Regions from separate parts of the Streptomyces sp. DSM 106670 genome, predicted to be linked through region 2. Evidence: riboswitches for the same ligand, from Rfam matches in the RefSeq annotation. Region 2 holds a riboswitch; the other holds the start of a gene.

Region 1 (11,724 bases), 480 kb from region 2:
TCGGGGTCGGTGGCCGAGACGCTGTACGGGAAGGCGAGCGCCTCGATGGGCTCGCCGGAGTCGTTGCCCGCGACCGAGCGGGCGACGGGGCGGGGTACATCGAGATCGACGTCGAACATCCTCGGCGTGAGGGACCCGCCGCAGCCGGAGCTCATCCGGAAGACCCGGCCCTTCGCCGCCGCCCGGCGCTCCACGACCCGGATCCGCAGGGACTCCAGCACCACGGCCCGCTCGTCCCGGCCCTGCAGGGTGATCCGGACACCGGTCTCACCCGCGTGCACCGCGCCGAGCGCTCCCGCCCAGGACGACGCGTCGGCCTGCATCGGGGGCGGCGGTACGGCGGCGGGCGCGCGGTCTAGGAGGTAGGAGTGGTCGCAGCCGTTCTTCCAGACGTGGTCGTCACCGGTCCAGGTGAACGGCGCCCGCCCGGCCTCCGGACCCGGCGAGGGACCGGACGGTCCGGGGAGCGCCTCGCTGCGCGGCCCGACGCCGGGCGGCACGGTCGGCCGGGGGCTGCCGGACGGCGTTCCGCCCGGCGTCACGCTCGGTGTGGCCCGCGGTTTCCCGGGCGTGCGGGAGCCGGACGGAGAGGGCGCCGGAGTGTCGACCGGGGGCCCGCCCGGTTGCTGGGCCACCGACGTCCGCCGGTCCTGACCCGGGAGGCCGGTCCCGCCGAAGGCCGCGACCAGGGCGAGGACGAGGACCGCGGCGGCGAGGACGCCGACGCCCTGCCCGTACCGACGCGCCCGCCGCGACCGGAGCCCCGGCCACCGGACGACCGGCCCGCTCCCCTTCGCGGCGGCCTCCCCGGAGACGGCGGACGGCCCGGGAACCACGGACGGCCCGTGAACCACGGACGGACCAGCGGCATCGGACGGCTCTGCCTCGCCGGACGGCCCGGATGCCCCGGACCGGCTGGGCGCCACGGACGAGCCGGGGGTCGGCCCGGAAGCCCCGGACGCGGCCTCGCCGACGGGCTCCGCGCCCACCGCCACGTCCCCCACATCCACGCTCTCCACCGGCTCAGCCCCCGCCACGTCTCCCACAGGCTCAGCCCCCACCGCCCCCTGCCGGTCGAGGCGTTCCCCGTCGGCCAGGAGCCACAGCCGGTGCAGCGCCTCCCGTTCCTCGGCCGGTGCGCCGCACCAGCGGGCCAGACGCTCCACGGGGGCGAACTCCGCGGGCACCGTCCGCCCCGTGCAGTACCGGTGCAGCGTCGAGCCGCTGACCCCGATGCGGCGGGCCAGCGACGCGTACGTCCGGCCCGAGCCCTCCCGCAGCGCGTTCAGCCGCTCCGCCAACGCCGCCCGTGCGGCACCCTCGGCGTCACCCAACCCGCTCGACCTCCCCCGCCGCCGTTCCAGACGTTCCAGCCCTTCGAGAACACCCACGTCACCGGGGGTGGGACGGTTCCAGCCCGGCGGGAAGCCGTGTCGTACTTGTCCGGCTCCAGGGCGGCGGCCCAGGCTGGAGCCCGTTCCCGTACCACCGCCGTACGGCTCCTCACCGGGCCCCGTACGAAGCGGAACGACGCCGTACGGGGCCGTACGAACCAACCGACCGCACCACCCGAAACGGGGAACCCGACCATGCGCACCCTCCGTACCGCACTCCTGGCCGCCGCGGCCGCGAGCCTGGCCGTCACCGCCCTGGCCCAGCTGCCCGCCGCCGCGGCCCCGGCTCCCGCGCCGAAGTTCCTCGGCGCGGGCCAGCTGCCCGCCTCCCTCACCCCCTGGACCGCCGACCCGGTACGCCAGGGGCTGCCCGAGGATGGGTCCGTGTGCACGGCCGGGATCGCCCCGGCGGCCGGCACCCGCCACCGGGACTTCCGCACGGAGCTGGACACCAACGCCCGCCAGACCATCACGGTCGCCGCCACCACCGCCAAGGCCAAGACGCTCGCCGCCGAGCTGCGCAGCGCCCTGGAGACCTGCCTCGACCGGCTGAAGGAGCAGGACCCCGGCCTGGAGGGGGAGGCGTTCTACCAGGGCCGGATCAATGTCGAGGAGGGCGCGCACGTCTACAGCATCGACACGTCCCACCCGGAGGTCGGCTCCACCGACATCGGGCTCTACTCCGTGGGCCGCGACGGCCGCACGGTGACCGTCGTCGAGTGGGGGCAGCTGGGCGAGCTGGACGGCGCGCCGCTGGCGGGGTTCAAGAAGACGACCCGTACCGCCGTCGCCAAGCTGTACTGATCCCGCCTCCGCGACCGGCCGCCACAGGGGAGTGGCCGGTCGCCGGAGGTGCGGGGTACCCCGGATCGGGAGCATGCTGGCTGTGTGACCCGGCACGAGACGCCCCGGCATCCCCCGCCCGCCGGAAACGGGACCGCGGCCGGGGGATACGACGGTGACCGAGCGCCCGACGAGCTGTCGCTCGTCCTCGCGCAGGCCCTCGTCAGCGCCGTCGAGTCGAGCGACGGCTACGCGGGCGGCGTCTACCTGCGCAGCGGGACCTCCGGGCTGCTGCGGCTCGCGGTGCTCGCCGGACTGCCGGGCCCGCTCTTCCGCCCCTGGTGGCGGATGCACGTGAACCGCCCGTTCCCGGTGTCCGAGGCCTACCGCACCGGGCGGCCGGTGCTGCTCGGCGACGCCGAGGAGGCGATGCGCCGGTTCCCCCAGCTGATGGCCGGGCTGCCGTTCCCGTTCGGTTCGCTGTGGGTGCCGATCACCGGGCCCCGGGGGAGCCTGGGCGTGCTGGCCGTCCTGCGGGCCTCCACCCCCGGCAAGCCCGTCGCGCCCGCCGACGGCGACCGGCTGCACCGCCTCGGTCACCGGCTCGGGGACGCGCTCACCGATCTGGAGCGGCGAGGCGTCGACTGCGTATGGGAGGCGGAACCGGTTCCCGTGCAACTGCCCGCCGCCACCGCGCCCCCGGTACGGGTCGGCCGCTTCGACTGGGATCTGCACTCCGGGCGGGTCGCCGCCGACGACGACCTGTGCGGGATCCTCGGGTTCGCGCCCGTCGCCTTCCCGGGCACCGTCGACGCGCTCGCCGGACAGCTGGTACCGGAGGACGTCTACGGGCTGTGGGCCCTGGCCCGGCAGACGGTGGAGTCGGCCGAACCGGTCGTCCGCCGGATGCGGCTGCGCGGTCCCGACGGCCGGTCCCATCTGCTGGAGCTGTCCGGCCGCTGGACCCATCCGCACGGCGACGACTCCTCCAGCCATCTGACCGGCTTCCTGGTCGACCTGGGCGCGGGCCCCGTCGTGCCGGAGGCCGCCGACCGGCTGCCCCGGGGCATCCTCTCCCTGGACCGGCTGGGGCGGATCACGTACGCCAACGGCCTCGCCGAGGAGCTGCTCGGCCACTCCCGGGCGGAGCTGATCGGGCATGTGGTGTGGCGGGCCCTGCCGTGGTTCGGGCACGAGGCCTACGAGGACCACTACCGGGCCGCCCTGATCGCCGACGAGCCCGTCCACTTCCTCGCCCAGCGCCCGCCCTCACGCTGGCTGTCGGTGTCCCTGTACCCGGGCCACGACGGGGTGAGCGTCGTCCTCCAGGCGACGGACCAGCCGGCCTACACCCCCGGCTCCGTGACCTCGCCGGGGCTGGGCATCGGCTCGACCGCCGACCGTTCCTCCGCGCTGTACCGCCCGGTGGCCCTCGCCATCGCGCTGACCGAGGCGGTCACGGCCCGTCAGGTCTCCGCGGTGGTCACCGAGGAGCTGCTGCCCGCGTTCGGCGGCCGTCAGCTGGCCATCTACCTGCTGAACGAGCGTCATCTCCATCTGGCCTGGGAGACGGGGTTCCCGAAGGGGTTCCTCGACCGTTTCGACGGGGTCGGGCTCGACGTCAGCATTCCCGGCGTGGAGACCCTGACCACGGGCCGCCCGATCTTCTTCGAGTCCATGCAGCGCCTGGCCGAGGCCTATCCGGGCATCCCGATCGACGCGGACGTCGGGGCGCGGGCGTTCCTGCCCCTGATCGCCTCGGGTCGGCCCGTCGGCTCCTGCATCCTCGGCTTCGACCGGCCGCGCGGCTTCAGCCCGGAGGAGCGTACGGTCCTGACGGCACTGGCCGGTCTCATCGCCCAGGCCCTGCAACGGGCCCAGCGCTACGACAGCGAGGCGGCGCTCGCCCGCGGACTCCAGGACGCCCTGCTGCCGCACCGGCTGCCGGAGGTCGACGGCGTCGACACCCTGGGCCGCTATCTCTCCGGCACCCAGGGCATGGACGTGGGCGGCGACTGGTACGACGTCATCGAGACCGGCCGTGAACTCGCCCTGGTGATCGGCGACGTACAGGGCCACGGGGTCGCCGCCGCCGCGACGATGGGGCAACTGCGCAGTGCGGTACGGGCGTTCGCCCTCAACAACTACGACCCCCAGGAAGTGATCAGCGGTACCAACCGGCTGCTCATCGACCTGGACCCGGGGCAGTTCGCCAGCTGCTGCTACATCGCCCTCGACCCGGCGACCGGCGTGGCCCGCGCCGTACGGGCGGGGCATCCGCAGCCCGTGCTGCGGCGGCCCGACGGCCGGACGGAAGTGCTGGACCTGCCCGGCGGCATCGTGCTCGGGATCGACGGGCACGCGGCCTACCCGGTCACGGAGATGCGGCTCGACCCGGGCGCGATGCTCGCCCTCTTCACGGACGGTCTGATCGAGCGCCCCGGCACGGACATCGACGAGGGCATCGAGCGGTTGCGCGCCGGCATCGAGCACATCGGCGCGGTCTCGCTGGCCGAGACGGCCGACCGGGTCATCGGAGAGGCCCGAGCGGCCACCGACCGCCCCGACGACATCGCGCTGCTGCTCGCCGCCCGGTGGGCCGAGACTCCGACGGTGCGCGAGCCCCAGGCGGAGCGGACCTTCGGACCGGACCTGTGGCGCACGTTCCGGGGGCCGGGTCCGGGGCACTCCGCAGCCCCGGACCCGGCCCCCTAGAAGGCGTTCGGACGCGTTTGATCAGGCGTCGGCGGGGCGCTCGGCCGGCACGAAGGCCTCGGAGGCCTCCAGCATGCCCTCGCGCTCCACGACCTTGATCCGCTCACGGCCCTGGGCCGCGCCCAGCGCCTGCTCGTGGGCGTCCAGCTTGTGCCAGCCCTCCCACGTCGTGTAGCGGACGCCGCGGCCCTCCAGGAAGGCCTCGACGGCCTCCGGTGCGGGCGCGGCCGGCTCGGGCAGGCGGCCGGCGGCGCGGTCCTCCAGGACGCAGGCGACCGTCTCGTTGGCGTCGCCCTTGGTGTGCCCGATCAGACCGATCGGACCGCGCTTGATCCAGCCCGTGACGTAGACCGAGGCCATGTGCTCGTCACCGGCGATGACCCGGCCCGCCTCGTGCGGGACGGTGCCGGAGGCCACGTCGAAGGGGAGCTTGGGCAGCTCCTCGGAGTAGTAGCCGACGGCGCGGTAGACGCTCTGCATGTCCCAGTCGGTGAACTGGCCGGTGCCCCGGACATTGCCGGTGCCGTCCAGCTCGGTGCGCTCGGTGCGCAGCGCGGTGACCTTGCCGTCCTCGCCGAGGATCTCGACCGGGGACTCGAAGAAGTGCAGGAACAGCTTGTGCGGGCGGTCGCCGACGTCACGGATCGCCCAGTTCTCCAGGGTCTGCGCGACCATGTTGGCCTGCTTGTTCTCCCGGCGGGTGGCGATGGAGCCCTCGTCGTACTCGATGTCCTCGGGGTTGACGATGACCTCGATGTTGGGGGAGTGGTCCAGCTCCCGCAGCTCCATCGGGCTGAACTTGGCCTGCGCCGGGCCACGCCGCCCGAACACATGCACCTCCAGCGCCTTGTTCTGCTTGAGGCCCTGGTACACGTTGTCCGGGATCTCGGTGGGCAGCAGCTCGTCCGCCGTCTTGGCCAGGACCCGGGCCACGTCCAGGGCCACGTTCCCGACGCCGAGCACGGCGACCTTCTCCGCGGTGAGCGGCCAGGTGCGCGGGACCTCGGGGTGCCCGTCGTACCAGGAGACGAACTCGGCGGCGCCGTAGGAGCCGTCCAGCTGGATGCCGGGGATGTCGAGCGCCCGGTCGGCCTCGGCGCCGGTGGAGAAGATCACCGCGTCGTAGAAGGACCGCAGGTCGTCCAGGCCGATGTCGTGCGGGTAGCTGACGTTGCCGAAGAGCCGGATCTGGGGCTTGTCCAGCACCTGGTGCAGGGCCTTGACGATGCCCTTGATGCGCGGGTGGTCGGGGGCCACGCCATAACGGATCAGGCCGAAGGGCGCGGGCATGCGCTCGAAGAGGTCGATCGAGACCCCCGGGTCCTGGCAGACCTCGGATTTGAGCAGCGCGTCCGCAGCGTAGATACCGGCGGGGCCGGCTCCGACAATGGCGACGCGGACGGGGCGTGTCATGGCGTGGTGATCCTTCGGGGCGGGCGAACGCGGGCAGGTACAGCGTACGTCGGAGGTAAGGGTTGGCTTACTAGTCTCCACCCCACACCGTAAGCGATCGCCGCGCGGGCCCTTCGACCGCCCCCACCCAGAGTGTCCGATTGGCCCGTTTCGTTATGCCCATATGGTCGATTTGGTTCTTTTGCTCTGTCTATCCGTAAAGGGGTTTCCAGGCTTTTTGGTGCATTTGGCTGGGTCGGTTTTCGCCATTGCCGCAAGCGAGTGGTGAGCGTCACGTCCGAGGGGACGGACGCAGAAGCGGAGGCATCGGTTCCCTTCTGTGCGAAGAAAGTTGACGCCGTGACGGTGCGGCCCGATCCGGGAATTCCGCCATTCGATCTTGCGGAGAAAAGGGAATCCGGAATGCGGGGCTTGTTCTGTCCCGCGTTTCTCGCCTACGGTCACCGTCAATCCGGATGGAACGCCGAATCCTGCCGCCGTCCGGGAATCCGAAACCCACTCACGTACGGCAGGAGCGGGGGACCCAGGTAAGTCGCCGAACCGTAACCGGAACGGCTTGGGGTGAAGTCGCACGACCGTGCGGCCAGACATCTCCCGTCTGAACCCGACAGCTCACCTCGCAGGCGCCGGAGAGGAAAACCCCCATGCCCGCAAAGGGTAAGCACCGCCGTCCCCAGTCCACCTCGCTGCGTCGCGGCCTCGCCGCCGTGACCACCGGCGGAGCCGTTCTCGCGCTCCCCGTGATCGGCGCCACCAGCGCCTTCGCGGCCCCCGCCCCCACCGCCGCGCCGCAGGCCGTGGCCCCCGCCGCGGTGGCCGCCCAGGCGAATTCCGCCGTGAAGGCCGCGCCCGCCCAGCATTCCGTGGTGGCCGGCGAAACTCTTTCCAAGATCGCTCGCGAGCATTCCGTCAGCGGCGGCTGGAAGAAGCTGTACGAAGGCAACCGGAAGATCGTCGGAGAGAATCCCGATCTTATTCACCCGGGTATCAAGCTGACGCTCGGAAACAAGGCCGCCGCCCCGTCGGACACCAAGTCCTCCAAGGCTTCCACCGCCACCGCACGCGGTGCTTCGGCGGACCGCGCCGACCGTTCGGAGCGTACGAACATCGCCCCGGTGGCGAAGGTCGCTCCGGCCGCCGAGAAGGCCGTCACGTACAGCAACGACCTCGACGGCTGGATCAAGGAATCGCTCGCGGTCATGGCCCAGCACGGCATCCCCGGCACCTACGAGGGCATCCACCGCAACATCATGCGCGAGTCCTCGGGCAACCCGGCCGCGATCAACAACTGGGACTCCAACGCGGTCAAGGGCACCCCGTCCAAGGGTCTGCTCCAGGTCATCGACCCGACCTTCCAGGCCTACCACGTGCCCGGCACCTCGACCGACAGCTACGACCCGGTCGCCAACATCACGGCCGCGTGCAACTACGCCGCGGACCGCTACGGCTCGATCGACAACGTCTTCGGCGCCTACTGATCCTTCGCGCCCGACCCCGAGGAGGCCCCGGACCACACGGTCCGGGGCCTCCTCGGCATGCCGGTCCTCGTGCCGGGCGGCACCGGGAAGTTACCCCCAAGTTTCTAGTGACTTACCACGCGATCGACAGTAGAACCTGTTGCACTCTGTCGAGAGTGAGGGATGTCACATGAGTGACACTACCATGCAGGACAGCGGGGCCAAGGGCGTCTCGCGTCGAAGATTCATCACTGGAACAGGTTCTCTTCTGGGGGTCGCGGCGCTGGCCGGGACCACCGCCCCGGTGTGGGCGAGCCGGAGGGCGGCAGCGGCGCCGATCGGCTCCGGGGCCCATGTGCCGGTCCTGGTCATCGGCACCGGATACGGCGGCTCCGTCGCCGCCCTCCGGCTCGCCCAGGCCGGTACGGACGTCCACATGGTCGAGATGGGCATGGCCTGGGACACCCCGGGCGCGGACGGCAAGATCTTCGCCAACACCACCAGACCGGACGACCGCTCCTTCTGGCTGCGGACCCGGACCAAGCAGCCGCTGAGCAACTTCCTCGGCTTCCCGATCGACAAGGACGTCAACCGCTACACCGGCATCCTGGACGCCGAGGAGTTCGGCGGCATCACGGTCTATCAGGGCCGTGGCGTCGGGGGCGGGTCCCTGGTCAACGGCGGCATGGCCGTCACCCCGCGCCGGGAGAACTTCGGCGCGATCCTCCCGACGGTGAACGCCGAGGAGATGTACGGCACCTACTACCCGCGCGCCAACAGCGGGCTGGGCGTCACCACCATCGATCCCGCCTGGTTCGACACCGTCGACTGCTACCAGTACGCCCGGGTCGGCCGAAAACACGCGCAGCGCTCCGGCTTCCCGTTCCTCTTCGTGCCCGCTGTGTACGACTGGGACTACATGAAGCAGGAGGCGGCCGGAACTGTACCGAGGTCGGCCCTGGACGCGGAGATCCTCTACGGCAACAACTACGGCAAGAAGTCCCTCCAGAAGACCTACATCGACCGGATCAGGGCCACCGGCCGGGTCACCATCTCCCCGCTCCACAAGGTCACCACCGTCACCCCGGCCCCCGGCGGCGGCTACACCGTGCTCATCGACCAGCTGGACACCGGCGGCCGGACCACCGTCACCAAGACCGTGACGGCGGACAAGGTGTTCTTCGCCGCGGGCAGCGTCGGCACCAGCAAACTGCTCGTCGGCCTCAAGGCCACCGGCGCTCTGCCCCTCCTCAACAACGAGATCGGCAAGGGCTGGGGCGACAACGGCAACGTCATGTGCGGCCGGGCCAACCACCTCTGGGATCCGACGGGGAAGGTGCAGTCGTCCATCCCGACCGGCGGCATCGACAACTGGGACGCCGGCGGAGCGTTCGCCGAAGTCGCTCCGCTGCCCACCGGCATCGAGACCTGGGCCTCCTTCTACCTCTCGATCACCAAGAACCCCAACCGGGCGCAGTTCACCTGGAACGCGGCGGCGGGCAAGGCCGAACTGAACTGGCAGACGGCGTGGAAGCAGCCGTCCATCGACGCCGCGAAGACCATCTTCGACAAGATCAACCAGAAGGAGGGGACGATCTACCGCACGGACCTCTTCGGTGTGTACAAGATCTGGGGCGACCACCTCACCTACCACCCGCTGGGCGGTGCGGTCCTGGACAAGGCCACCGACAACTACGGCCGGCTGCACGGCTACCCCGGCCTGTACGTCATCGACGGCGCGCTGATCCCCGGCAACACCAGCGTGAACCCGTTCGTCACCATCACCGCGCTCGCCGAACGCAACATCGAACGGATCATCGCGACCGATCTGTAGGCGACCCACGAAAGAGCCCGGGGCCGGGAGTGCCAACCCGGCGGCCCCGGACTCCGTCAGTGACCGGGCAGGACGCACACCGCGTCGATCCCCAGCACATGGTTGAGCCGCCCGAACGCCAGCCACGAGCCGATGCTCATCGTCAGCTCCACGATCTCCGCCTGGCTGTAGTGCGCGGTCATCCGCTCCCAGAAGGCGTCGTCCAGACCGTGATGGTCGAGCGTGTACCGCTCGGCGTACTCCGCCGCGAGCCGGGTCCGCTCGTCGAAGGCGTCGGTCGTCCGCCACTCGGTCACCGCCCCGGCGAACTCCTCCTCGACCTTCGCCCCGTCCCGCTCGGTCCGCCAGTCCAGGCAGAACAGGCACCCGTTGATCTGCGCCACCCGCAGTCGCGCCGCCTCGAACTCCCGCAGCCCCAGCGTCGTGTGCTCGTAGACGGACATCGAGAACGTGGCGGCGGCCATCCCGATCCCGGGCACCATCTCCCCCCACACATAGCCGATGGGCTCCTGGCCCTCCGGAATATCGATGATCATGCCGGTCTCCTTCCCAGCCTGCCGACCGCAGGCCGCAGCGGAACGTCGAGCGCGTCGTACAGACCCGGCTTCGCGTCCACCAGCCAGTCGATCGCCGAGACGAGCCGCCCGACCGCGGTGGCGTTCCCGCCCGCCGACCGGTTCTCGCCCTCGTCGGACGCCTCGACCGTCACCTCGATACGGGGACGGCCCTCGATCACCACCCGGTGCGCGCCCACCCCGTCGGGCGGCGACGGCCAGTCCGGGGCGCACGAGGGGTGGATACGGGTGATGTGCTCGATGACGATGCGGGGCTCGCCGTCCACGATGCCCTGCACCTCGAAGCGCACCGCGCCCTGGGTGCCCGCCGCGAACGCGCCCATCGTGCGGGTGCGCACCTCCTTCTCCAGGGCCCGGCGGTCCAGGGTCTCGCGGATCTCGTCGAGCTCGACGCCCAGCGCCCGCGCCATGAGCCGTATCTGACCGCCCCACACCATTGTCGGAACGCTCTCCGCCAGCATCAGCGGCTGGTAGTCCATCGGGTGCCCCATCCCGATCAGATGGCGCACCGACTCCTCCTGCTCGTACGTGGAGTAGTCGAAGATCTCCTGGCAGCGGACGACGTCCACCTCGGTGCCGAGACCGCTGACCAGCAGGGGCAGGACGTCATTGCCCCAGCCGGGGTCGACGCCGGAGACGAAGAGGGAGCCGCCGCCCTCGGCGACGGCGGCCAGAACCGGGTCCCGCAGCTCCGGCGGGGCGTTGCGCTGGTCGTAGAGCGGATAGAGGGAGGGCGTGACGACCACCGCGCCGGCCCGGATCGCCCGGCCGATGTCGGTGAGGGCGTCGTCGGGACGGATATCGCCGGACGCCGCGTAGACCACCGCGCGGGGGCGGGCGGCCAGTACGGCGGCGATGTCGTCGGTGGCCGCGACCCCGAGCGTGCGCTCGAGACCGCCGAGCTCGCCGGCGTCGCGGCCGACCTTGGCGGGATCGTGCACGAGGACGGCGGCGAGTGTCAGTGCCGGATGGGCCGCGACGGCGCGGATCGCCGCGCGGCCGACGTTGCCGGTACCCCAGACAACCGTGGGAATCATGCGCGGAGGGTAGCTCCGGGGCCTTGTACTTCCCAGAGCCGTGACACCACCAAATCCGCCGCTCCACAAGGGTGTTCCCGGGCCGACGGGGGATCCGCCGACCCGGGAACCGTACCGGGGTCCTGCCGGGTCTAGCGCTTCGCGCGGGCGCCGCTCGGGGTGCCGGCGATGGTGAACTGCGAGCCGGGCTCGATCAGTACGTCGCCGTCGCGCGAGTCGGTGATCGTCACATCGGTGAGCGTCGCGTTGCCGCGGGCGCCGCCCATCGCGAGGATGCCGGATCCGTTGTTGGACTTGTCGATCCGGACGTTCTCGATCGTGACGTCCGGCATCAGCCCGCCGCCCGTCTTGAACTGGATGCCGTCATAGGTGGAGTCGATGATGTCCGTGTCGCGGATCGTGACCCCGGGGATCGGCAGATTCTGCGGGAAGAGGGTGATCGCGCCGAACTCCTGGTCCTCGTTCCAGAAGGCTCCGCCGGTGCGGTACAGCGCGTTGTTGGCGATCAGCGTCTGC
Region 2 (11,724 bases):
TGCGCTCCCGCTATCTGCCCGAGCTGGAGCGGCTGCTGCCCGCCGCCCGCGGCGCCGGCATCCGCGACTTCTTCGTCACCCGGGAGCGCACCGCCACCTTCGCGCCCGCCCCGGGCGTCGGACGGCTGCGCCCCGGCCCCCGCACCCGGCTGCCCGGTCTTCAGCTGGCGGGGGCCTGGACCGCCACCGGCTGGCCCGCGACGATGGAGGGTGCCGTGCGCAGCGGCGCCGGAGCCGCCGACGCGGCCCTCCACGACCTCGGCCGCCCCCTTGGACATCCGCTGCAGGAGGCGGCATGAGCAGTACCACCGGAACAAGAGGAGAGTCTGTGACCCCGGCGAATCCGGCTTTCGACACCGTGGCGGACACCGCGGACGTCACCGCGCTTCTGGAGCGCGGACGAGCCCTGTCAGCGCCGGTCCTGCGGGCTGCCGTGGACCGGCTCGCGCCGCCCATGGACACCGTCGCCGCCTACCACTTCGGCTGGATCGACGCCGAGGGACGGCCCTCGGACGGCGACGGCGGCAAGGCTGTGCGCCCCGCGCTCGCCCTGCTGTCCGCCGAAGCGGCGGGCGCCCCCGCCGAGGCCGGCATCCCCGGCGCGGTGGCCGTCGAACTCGTGCACAACTTCTCGCTGCTGCACGACGACCTGATGGACGGCGACGAGCAGCGCCGCCACCGCGACACCGTCTGGAAGGTGCACGGTCCCGCCCAGGCGATCCTGGTCGGCGACGCGCTCTTCGCCCTCGCCTACGATCTGCTGCTGGAGCTCGGCACGGTCGAGGCGGGCCGCGCGGCCCGCCGGCTGACCACCGCCACCCGCAAGCTCATCGACGGGCAGGCCCAGGACATCTCCTACGAGCACCGTGAGCGGGTCACCGTCGAGGAGTGCCTGGAGATGGAGGGCAACAAGACCGGCGCGCTGCTGGCCTGCGCCGTCTCCATCGGCGCGGTGCTCGGCGGCGCCGACGACCGCACCGCCGACACCCTGGAGGCGTACGGCTACCACCTCGGCCTCGCCTTCCAGGCCGTCGACGACCTGCTCGGCATCTGGGGCGACCCGGAGTCCACCGGCAAGCAGACCTGGAGCGACCTGCGCCAGCGCAAGAAGTCCCTCCCCGTCGTCGCGGCGCTCGCCGCGGGCGGCGAGGCGTCCGAGCGGCTGGGCGAACTCCTCGCCGCCGACGCCAAGAGCAACGACTTCGACAGCTTCTCCGAAGAGGAGTTCGCCGCCCGCGCGGCACTCATCGAGGAGGCGGGCGGCCGCGAGTGGACCGCCCAGGAAGCCCGTCGTCAGCACGCGGTCGCCATCGAGGCGCTGCACGCCGTCGACATGCCCCACCGGGTGAGGGAGCAGCTCACCGAGCTCGCCGACTTCGTGGTGGTACGAAAGAGATGATCACTTTCCGCATATGACTCGCAGTCGCCGGCCGGCGCCCCTCACCGGGCGCCGGCCGACGGAGACCCCAGCACAGCAGAGAACCGACTGCACGTAAGGGGAAGCTCATGACAGCGACGACCGACGGATCGACCGGGGCCGCGAACCTCTCCGGGGCCCCGGCCGACGATCCGACCGACACGACAACCGCCGCGGACGACGTGACCGCCGCCGCGCGACGGGCCGCGGAACGCTCCGTGGAGCACCTCCTCGGCAGACAGGACGAGCAGGGCTGGTGGAAGGGCGACCTCGCCACCAACGTCACGATGGACGCCGAGGACCTGCTCCTGCGTCAGTTCCTCGGTATCCAGGACGCAGAGACGACCCGGGCGGCCGCCCTCTTCATCCGCGGCGAACAGCTCGGCGACGGCACCTGGAACACCTTCTACGGCGGACCGGGCGACCTCTCCGCCACGATCGAGGCGTACGTCGCCCTGCGGCTGGCCGGGGACCGCCCCGACGAACCGCACATGGCCCGCGCCTCCGGCTGGATCAGGGAACAGGGCGGCATCGCGGCCGCCCGCGTCTTCACCCGTATCTGGCTGGCCCTGTTCGGCTGGTGGAAATGGGACGACCTCCCCGAACTGCCGCCCGAGCTGATGTTCTTCCCCAAGTGGGTCCCGCTCAACATCTACGACTTCGGCTGCTGGGCCCGGCAGACCATCGTGCCGCTCACCATCGTCTCCGCGAAGCGCCCCGTACGCCCCGCGCCCTTCGCCCTGGACGAGCTGCACACCGACCCGGACCACCCCAACCCGGCCAGGAAGCTTGCCCCGCCCACCAGTTGGGACGGACTCTTCCAACGCCTCGACAAAGGGCTGCACCTCTACCACAAGGTCGCCCCGCGCCCGCTGCGCCGTATCGCGATGAACGCGGCCGCCCGGTGGATCATCGAGCGCCAGGAGAACGACGGCTGCTGGGGCGGGATCCAGCCGCCCGCCGTCTACTCGGTCATCGCGCTGCATCTGCTCGGCTACGACCTCGACCACCCGGTGATGAAGGCCGGTCTGGCCTCGCTCGACCGGTTCGCCGTCCGGCGCGAGGACGGCGCCCGGATGGTCGAGGCCTGCCAGTCGCCGGTCTGGGACACCTGCCTGGCCACCATCGCGCTGGCCGACGCCGGACTGAGACCCGACCACCCCGCGCTGGTGAAGGCCGCCGACTGGATGCTGGCCGAGGAGATCACCAGACCCGGTGACTGGTCGGTGCGAAAACCCGAACTGGCCCCCGGCGGCTGGGCGTTCGAGTTCCACAACGACAACTACCCGGACATCGACGACACGGCCGAAGTCGTCCTGGCGCTGCGCCGGGTGCGCCACCCCGACCCCGCCCGGATGCAGGCGGCCATCGACCGCGGGGTCCGCTGGAACCTCGGGATGCAGTCCCGCAACGGGGCCTGGGGCGCGTTCGACGCCGACAACACCAGCCCCTTCCCCAACCGGCTGCCCTTCTGCGACTTCGGCGAGGTCATCGACCCGCCGTCGGCCGACGTCACCGGCCATGTCGTGGAGATGCTCGCCGTCGAGGGCCTCGCGAACCACCCCCGTACCCGCGAGGGCATCGAGTGGCTGCTCGCCGAACAGGAGGCGTGCGGCGCCTGGTTCGGTCGCTGGGGCGTCAACTACGTCTACGGCACCGGGTCCGTGGTGCCCGCCCTGATCGCCGCCGGACTGCCCGCCGGGCACCCCGCGATCCGCCGGGCCGTCGGCTGGCTGGAGTCCGTCCAGAACGACGACGGCGGCTGGGGCGAGGACCTGCGCTCCTACCAGGAGGAGAAGTGGATCGGACACGGTGAGTCCACCGCGTCCCAGACCGCCTGGGCGCTGCTCGCGCTCCTCGCCGCGGGCCGCCGCGACACCCGCTCGGTCGCCCGCGGCGTCACCTGGCTGACCGAGGCGCAGCAGGCCGACGGCTCCTGGGACGAGCCGTATTTCACGGGCACCGGCTTCCCCTGGGACTTCTCCATCAACTACCACCTCTACCGCCAGGTCTTCCCGCTCACCGCACTCGGGCGTTATGTGTACGGCGACCCGTTCGCCGACCGCGCGGACGCCGCCGAGGGGGCCTGATGGGCGATCCGAGAGGGTCCGGGAGCCCTGTGCCGCCGCTGCTGGTCGCCTGTGCCCTCGGCATCGAGCAGGTGGCCCTGCGCAGCGGCAGGGGCGCCCCGGGCCCGGTCCGGGTCCTGCGCACCGGAATGGGTCCCCGGGCGGCGGAGACGGCCGTGGCGCGCCTCCTGGGCCCCGAGGGTGTTCCGGACGCCGCCGTGATCGCCTCCGGGTTCTGCGCCGGCCTCGTACCGGGGATGCACCCCGGCGACCTGGTCGTCGCCGAGGAGACCCGGGACGTGGACGGCACCACCCCCTGCACCGGCACCGGCGTCCTGGTCGCCGCACTCGCCAGGGCCGTCCCCGGCCGCACCGTCCACACCGGCCCGCTGACCGGCTCCGACCACGTCGTACGGGGCTCCGAGCGGGCCGCGCTGCGGGCGGGCGGGGCCATCGCGGTGGACATGGAGTCCGCCGCGACACTGCGTACCGCCCTGTGTCACGGACCGCGCCCGGTTGCGGCCGTCCGGGTGGTCGTGGACGCTCCAGAGCATGAGCTCGTCCGCATCGGCACCGTACGCGGTGGAATATCGGCGTTCCGCGTTCTTCGTGCCGTCCTTCCGGCTTTCTACGAATGGCACCGATCTTTACTGCTCCCCAGGAGGTGAGCTAGATGGCCATGCCGCTCCGCCAGACCATCAAGGTTGCGACGTATCTCTTCGAACAGAAGCTCCGCAAGCGTGAGAAGTTCCCGCTGATCGTCGAGCTGGAGCCGTTGTTCGCCTGCAACCTCGCCTGCGAGGGATGCGGCAAGATCCAGCACCCGGCCGGTGTCCTGAAGCAGCGCATGCCGGTCGCCCAGGCGGTGGGCGCGGTCCTCGAATCCGGCGCCCCCATGGTGTCCATCGCCGGTGGCGAACCGCTGATGCATCCGCAGATCGACGAGATCGTGCGCCAGCTCGTAGCGAAGAAGAAGTACGTCTTCCTCTGCACCAACGCCATGCTGATGCGCAAGAAGCTCGACAAGTTCAACCCGTCCCCGTACTTCGCCTTCGCCGTGCACATCGACGGGCTGCGCGAACGGCACGACGAGTCGGTCGCCAAGGAAGGCGTCTTCGACGAGGCCGTCGCCGCGATGAAGGAGGCCAAGCGGCGCGGTTTCCGCGTCACCACCAACTCCACCTTCTTCAACACCGACACCCCGCAGACCATCATCGAGGTCCTCAACTACCTCAACGACGACCTGCACGTCGACGAGATGATGATCTCGCCCGCCTACGCCTACGAGAAGGCTCCCGACCAGGAGCACTTCCTGGGCGTCGAGCAGACCCGCGAGCTGTTCAAGAAGGCCTTCGCGGGCGGCAACCGGGCCCGCTGGCGGCTCAACCACTCGCCGCTCTTCCTGGACTTCCTGGAGGGCAAGGCGGACTTCCCGTGCACCGCGTGGGCGATCCCGAACTACTCGCTCTTCGGCTGGCAGCGTCCCTGCTACCTGATGAGCGACGGCTACGTACCGACGTACCGTCAGCTCATCGAGGAGACCGACTGGGAGAAGTACGGCCGGGGCAAGGACCCGCGCTGCGCCAACTGCATGGCGCACTGCGGCTACGAACCCACGGCGGTGCTCGCCACCATGGGGTCCCTCAAGGAATCCCTGCGCGCGGCCCGGGAGACCATCACCAGCAACCGGTGAGCCGGTGACCGACGAGGTACGGCCGGCCGTCACGGGTTCCCCGGGGCGGCCGGCCGCACGACGCAGCACATCCGAAGGAGAAGAGCGCGCGATGACGGACGGCGGATCCCAGGGCTTCGATCTGACGCGGCTCCTCGCCGAGCGCGGATCCGAGCGGTACGAGCTGCACGCGCGCCACCTCAACCACCAGCTGCCGCGCATGCTGCACACCATCGGCTTCGACAAGGTCTACGAGCGGGCCGAGGGCGCGTACTTCTGGGACGCGGAGGGCAACGACTACCTCGACATGCTCGCCGGCTTCGGCGTCATGGGCCTGGGCCGCCACCATCCCGTCGTCCGGCAGGCCCTGCACGACGTCCTGGACGCCCAGCTCGCCGACCTCACCCGCTTCGACTGCCAGCCGCTGCCCGGACTGCTCGCCGAGAAGCTGCTGGCCCACAGCCCGCACCTGGACCGCGTCTTCTTCGGGAACAGCGGCACGGAAGCGGTCGAGACGGCGCTGAAATTCGCCCGGTACGCCACCGGGAAGCCCCGGATCCTCTACTGCGACCACGCCTTCCACGGGCTCACCACCGGATCCCTGTCGGTCAACGGGGAGAGCGGCTTCCGCGACGGGTTCGCCCCGCTGCTGCCCGACACGGCCGTGCCGCTCGGCGACCTGGACGCGCTGCGCCGCGAGCTGAAGCGGGGCGATGTCGCGGCCCTGGTCGTCGAGCCGATCCAGGGCAAGGGCGTGCTCGCCGCGCCGCCCGGCTATCTGCGGCAGGCGCAGGAGCTGCTGCACCGGCACAAGGCGCTCCTGATCGCCGACGAGGTGCAGACGGGCCTGGGCCGGACCGGCGACTTCTACGCCTACCAGCACGAGGAGGGCGTGGAGCCCGATCTGGTCTGTGTGGCCAAGGCGCTCTCCGGCGGCTATGTGCCCGTCGGCGCGACCCTCGGCAAGGACTGGATCTTCCGCAAGGTCTACTCCTCGATGGACCGGGTCCTCGTCCACTCCGCGAGCTTCGGCTCCAACGCGCAGGCGATGGCGGCCGGGCTCGCCGTCCTGACGGTGATGGAGGACGAGGAGACCGTCGCGAACGCCCGGCGCACCGGCGATCTGCTCCGCGAGCGGCTGGCGGCCCTGGTGGACCGCTACGAGCTGCTGCACGAGGTCCGCGGGCGCGGGCTGATGATCGGCATCGAGTTCGGACGGCCGTCGTCGCTGAAGCTCCGCAGCCGCTGGACCATGCTCCAGGCGGCCCGCAAGGGGCTCTTCGCCCAGATGGTCGTGGTGCCGCTGCTCCAGAAGCACCGGATCCTCACCCAGGTCTCCGGCGACCACCTGGAAGTGATCAAGCTGATTCCGCCGCTGGTCATCGGGGACGCGGAGGTGGACCGCTTCGTGGCGGCGTTCACGTCCGTCATGGACGACGCGCACAGCGGCGGCGGACTGATGTGGGACTTCGGCCGCACCCTGGTCAAGCAGGCCGTGGCCAACCGCTGACGGGTGCCGCTTTGCCTCCGGGGCAAGTTATTTGCCCCGGAGGAAAGATCCTGGCCCAATGGATCCATGAACCCTCCGGACGAAGGGGTGCCGGACGAGCTCCCCGGCGTCGCACCCCGACTGCGTGACCTGCGCCGAAGCCGTGGTCTGACCCTGGAGACCGCCGCCCGGCGGGCCGGGCTCTCCCCGGCCCATCTCTCCCGGCTGGAGACCGGCCGCCGACAGCCCTCGCTGCCGATGCTGCTGGGGCTGGCCCGTATCTACGGTACGACGGTCTCCGAGCTCCTCGGCGAGCAGCCGCCCGAACGGGACGCGATCGTCCGCGGCGGCGGCTTCGAGGGGGCGGAGGCGGACGGCTGGATGTACCGGCAGGCGGGCGGCTCCGGCCGCGCGATGCAGGCCCTGCGGGTACGTGTTCCGTACGGGGCCCAGGGCGACCTGGTCCGGGTCCATCCCGGCGAGGAGTGGCTGTACGTGATGGAGGGGCGGCTGCGGGTCGGGCTCGGCGACACCGTGCACGACCTCGAACCCGGCGACAGTGCCCACTTCGACTCGCTCACCCCGCACCGGATCGCGGCCGTCGACCGCGGCGGTGCGGAGCTGCTCTTCGTCCACACCCTGCTGCAGAGTCCCGCCGCCGAGCTCTGCCTCGGCAACGCCCTCCACGCGCGCTGACCGGCCGTCCCCGCCGGCTCCATCCTTCGCTCCACCGGCCGTGAGGCCGACAGAGAGGACCGTCATGTCCGATTCCGAACACTACGACCCGCTGGGCCCCGGACGCCGCAAGGACGAGGACCCGCAGGAGAAGCGGATGCCGCGCGGCGTCATCATCCGGCTCTTCGCCTATCTGGTGGCGGGCCATGTCATCGCGGCCTTCCTCTACCTGCTCTTCGTGGTGGCCGGGAGCAAGTGACGGCCCGCGGCCGGCCGGGTCAGTCCTGGTCGAGCAGGCGCTCGCGCAGTCGCTCCCGGGTCCCGGAGGAGATCTTCAGCCCCTCGGTGAGGTAGCGGTCGGTCGTGCCCCAGTTCTCCTCGATGGTCGCGAAGGCCGCCGCGAGGTAGGCCGGCCGCGCCCCGAAGAGCGGGTCGAGCAGCTCCAGCACCTCGGGCGACATGCCGGCCGCGGAGGCGTCGGAGCGCTTCACGTTGTAGCGGCGGTGGAGGTCGTTGGACTTGAGGTAGTCCTCCTCGATCGCCTCCACCTCCACGCCGACCGCCAGCAGGGCGACCGCGATCGAGAGGCCGGCCCGGTCCTTGCCCGCCGCGCAGTGCATCAGGGCCGGGACGCTGTCCTCGGCCAGCGCGTGCAGCACCCGGCTGTGCTCGGCGGTGCGGTCCTCGATCGTCGCGCGGTACATCCGGATCATGCGGTCGACGCCCTTGCCGTCCGCGAGGACCGAGCGCAGCTGCTCGATGTTCCCGTCGCTCACCAGCCGCCAGAACTCCGCGCCGTCGGCCGGGTCGGAGAGCGGAATGCTGACATTGCGGACACCGGGCAGCTCGATGTCGTAACCGTCGAGGCGGTGGTCGGCGGAGTGCCGGAAGTCGAAGACCGTGTGCAGTCCGAGCCCGCCGAGGAAGGCCGCGTCCTCGTCGGTGGCGTGCGCCAGGTGGCCGCTGCGGTAGAGCCGTCCGAAGGCGGTGCGCCGCCCGTCCGTGGTGGGGAGCCCGCCCACGTCGCGGAAGTTGCGGACTCCGGTCAGCACGGTCTCTGTCGGCGGGACCTGCGGCACCTGCTGCGTCACGGTGGCTCCTGGGATCTCTGGCGTCGGCGCGGCTCGCCGGCGAGGGCGCTCCCGTGACGATACGACATCGATTCGACAGAAAATCATCACGGTCGCCACCCCGTCGCGGGGTGCCGTCGAGGCCGGGCTGACCCGGCGTCAGGAGCGCTCTCGGCGGCATGTCCGTATTGGTGTATTTCGCAGAACATGCCCCGCTAATGGGGGAGATGGGATTCCGGAGGTGAGCGGGATCATATCCGTGACGGACCGTGGCGAGGGCGCCCGGGGGTATTCCCGTTGCCCGTACGGAAATCCAAGATCCGTAATCCACGGAGTGTGACGGGAAATCCGGGGCGATATCGAATCGATGATTCCGGCGCGCAACCGATGGCTTGTTCCGCTCGTCCTGACCGGTTTACGGTCGCCGCAATCCGGACGGACCGCCTAATCCTGCCGCCGCCCGGAATTCGCACCCACCCACTCACGTGTGGCAGGAGCGGGGGAACCAGGTAAGCCGCCGATCCGGAGCGATCCGGACCGGCTCGGGGTGAAGTCGCCGCAACGCGACCGGGCATCTCCAGCCCGAACCCGACAGCTCACCTCGCAGGCGCCGGAGAGGAAATTCCCCATGCCCGCAAAGGGTAAGCACCGTCGTCCGAAGTCCGGCCCGATCTCCCGCGGCGTCCTCGTCGCGGGCACCGGCGGCGCCGCACTCGCCCTCCCGCTCATCGGCGCCACCGTCGCGAGCGCCGCCGACCAGGCCGCTCCCGCCGCGAAGCCCGCCGCCGCCTCGGTCGCCGCCGCGCACACCGCCCCGTCGGCCGCCCCCGCCGCGTCGAAGGCCGCCCCGAAGACGTACTCCGTCGTCTCCGGCGACTACCTGTCGAAGATCGCGGCCGAGCACCGGCTCAAGGGCGGGTGGGAGAAGCTGTACCAGGACAACCGCTCCACCGTCGGCGACAACCCCAGCCTGATCCACCCGGGCATGAAGCTGACCCTCGGCGCCAAGGGCTCCGCCCCGGCCGCGAAGTCCGCCGCTCCCGAGGCCGCCCCGAAGAAGGCCGCTCCGGCCCCGAAGGACGCGCCGAAGGAAGCCCCGAAGGGCGACACCATCTCCGCCGACGACTCCGAGGGCTCCGGCGACTCCGCGCAGACCGGCTCCTCCGAGGCCACCGGCTCCGGCTGGTCCGCCCCGCTGGCCAACCCCAACGTCACCACCCAGTACCGCGCTTCCGGCGCCAGCTGGTCCAGCGGCTACCACACCGGCTCGGACTTCCAGGCCGCCTCCGGCACCCCCGTCCTCGCCATCGGACCGGGCACCGTGGTCTCGGCCGGCAACAGCGGCTCCTACGGCAACGAGGTCGTCATCCAGCACGAGGACGGCATGTACTCGCAGTACGCCCACCAGTCCTCGCTGAACGTCTCCGTCGGCCAGACCGTCACCGGCGGCCAGCAGATCGGCCTCTCCGGCTCCACCGGCAACTCCACCGGCCCGCACCTGCACTTCGAGGTCCGCACCGGCCCGAGCTACGGCTCGGACGTCGACCCGATCGCGTACCTGCGTCAGCACGGCGTCTCCGTCTGACCGGACGCGGCCAGAAGTATCCGAGGGGCGGTGCGCGGCGGCGCACCGCCCCTCTCTTTATTCCGGCTTTACCAAAACCTGACCGGGTGGTCTATCTCACCACCCGTCAACCCCGTATTACGGTCGCGTAGGTCACATCGGACGATGCAGGATAAGTCCTTGTGGCAGACGATTCGAGAAACAACCAGCAGCACATCATCGGGTCGTACGCGGCGATTGGCGACAGTTTCACCGAGGGCGTCGGCGACCCCGGCCCCGACGGGACCTATCTCGGCTGGGCGGACCGTTTCGCGGTCCTCCTCGCCGACCGGCTCCCGGCCCCCGACACGGAGGCCGGCCCCGAGGACTCCTCGCACGGGGACTTCCGCTACGCCAATCTCGCCGTACGAGGACGTCTCCTCGACCAGATCGTCGAGGAGCAGATCCCCCGTGCCAAGGAACTGGCCCCCGACCTGGTCAGCTTCTGCGCGGGCGGCAACGACATCATCCGGCCCGGCACCGACCCCGACGACCTCGCCGAGCGCTTCGAGCGGGCGGTCGCCGACCTGAGCAACGCGGTCGGCACGGTCATGGTCACCACCGGCTTCGACACCCGCGGCGTTCCGGTGCTGCGCCACATGCGCGGCAAGATCGCCACGTACAACGTCCATCTGCGGGCCATCGCCGACCGCTACCAGTGCCCCGTGCTGGACCTGTGGTCGCTGCGCTCGGTCCAGGACCGGCGCGCGTGGGACGCCGACCGGCTGCACCTCTCGCCCGAGGGCCACACCCGCGTCGCCCTGCGCGCCGCCCAGGTCCTCGGCCACGACGTGCCCGCCGACCCCGACCAGCCGTGGCCGCCGCAGGCCCAGCGCAGCCCCTTCGACGAGCGGCGCGACAACATCCAGTGGGCCCGCGAATACCTGGTGCCGTGGATCGGGCGACGGCTGCGCGGCGAGTCCTCCGGCGACCACGTCGAGGCGAAGCGCCCCGACCTGCTGCCGCTGTAGCGGCCGGGTCGCTCAGGGCTCCAGCAGAGGCAGCGCGCGCCGGGACGGGTTCGGCACCACGAGCCCGTCCGGCGGCGTGCCTCCGCCCGGCGGGCGCCCCGCCGGTATCCGCTCCAGGACGCCGCCCGCGAACACGTCGTACAGCGGCAGCGACTCCAGATGCACATAGCCGATGTGGCAGTCGCACACGGCGAGCGGACAGGCCCGGGGGCCGAGCGCCCGGCGGTAGCTGCCGTCGTAGAGATTGCCCAGCTCCGCCTTGACGAAGTGACAGCGCCGCACCGTGCCGTCGCCGTCCACCGAGATCACCGACTCGCCCGTCCGGCAGGGCAGCCCCGCCGAACGGTGCGGATCACGGCTGTAGGGGAACAACGGATCCAGCTCCGTCCAGCGCGCCGCCTCCTCGTCGGTGTACGTGTGGCCCTCGGCGGCGTTCACCCAGAGGTAGACCTCCTCGGGCAGCGCCGCCCGCAGTCGCCGGGCCTCCTCCAGATGCTCGTCGAACCCCACCACGCCCACGCTGTAGCGGATTCCCTTCGCCGACAGATCCCGGCATCTACCCAGAAACCGGTCGTACGGGGTCTGCCCCGGGTGGTACGTGCACCACAGCGCGATCCGCTCCGGATCGGCGTCCGCCAGCCAGTCGGTGCGGCCGCTCAGGTTCGTCTGGATCGCGACCCGGCCGATGTGCGGCAGCCGCGACAGCTCCGTCAGCGCCCGCCGGTACCAGGAACGCACCAGGCCCTCGCCCCACGGGG

What was found. A riboswitch is a leader RNA that binds a small molecule or an ion and turns the genes downstream of it on or off. The one in region 2 is predicted to bind cyclic di-AMP.
Region 1: it holds a riboswitch for cyclic di-AMP, as region 2 does, so the genes downstream of both, ACSMXR_RS34780 (transglycosylase SLT domain-containing protein) here and ACSMXR_RS32665 (M23 family metallopeptidase) in region 2, are expected to answer to the same signal.

What each region holds. Positions count from the first base shown of each region.
Region 1 is NZ_CM147704.1:7,856,919-7,868,642, forward strand. Features, by position in the region: gene ACSMXR_RS34760 (helix-turn-helix domain-containing protein) at 1-1,334, opposite strand, end outside; gene ACSMXR_RS34765 (hypothetical protein) at 1,590-2,198, shown strand; gene ACSMXR_RS34770 (PP2C family protein-serine/threonine phosphatase) at 2,283-4,892, shown strand; gene ACSMXR_RS34775 (FAD-dependent oxidoreductase) at 4,914-6,305, opposite strand; cyclic di-AMP (ydaO/yuaA leader) riboswitch at 6,790-6,944, shown strand; gene ACSMXR_RS34780 (transglycosylase SLT domain-containing protein) at 6,950-7,783, shown strand; gene ACSMXR_RS34785 (GMC oxidoreductase) at 7,953-9,596, shown strand; gene ACSMXR_RS34790 (carboxymuconolactone decarboxylase family protein) at 9,653-10,132, opposite strand; gene ACSMXR_RS34795 (NAD(P)H-dependent amine dehydrogenase family protein) at 10,129-11,208, opposite strand; gene ACSMXR_RS34800 (CARDB domain-containing protein) at 11,340-11,724, opposite strand, start outside.
Region 2 is NZ_CM147704.1:7,378,005-7,389,728, forward strand. Features, by position in the region: gene hpnE (hydroxysqualene dehydroxylase HpnE) at 1-299, shown strand, start outside; gene ACSMXR_RS32625 (polyprenyl synthetase family protein) at 296-1,399, shown strand; gene shc (squalene--hopene cyclase) at 1,507-3,507, shown strand; gene ACSMXR_RS32635 (phosphorylase family protein) at 3,507-4,154, shown strand; gene hpnH (adenosyl-hopene transferase HpnH) at 4,160-5,179, shown strand; gene ACSMXR_RS32645 (aspartate aminotransferase family protein) at 5,271-6,668, shown strand; gene ACSMXR_RS32650 (helix-turn-helix domain-containing protein) at 6,735-7,343, shown strand; gene ACSMXR_RS32655 (DUF6126 family protein) at 7,408-7,581, shown strand; gene ACSMXR_RS32660 (tyrosine-protein phosphatase) at 7,601-8,413, opposite strand; cyclic di-AMP (ydaO/yuaA leader) riboswitch at 8,857-9,017, shown strand; gene ACSMXR_RS32665 (M23 family metallopeptidase) at 9,021-9,977, shown strand; gene ACSMXR_RS32670 (SGNH/GDSL hydrolase family protein) at 10,139-10,966, shown strand; gene ACSMXR_RS32675 (STM4011 family radical SAM protein) at 10,979-11,724, opposite strand, start outside.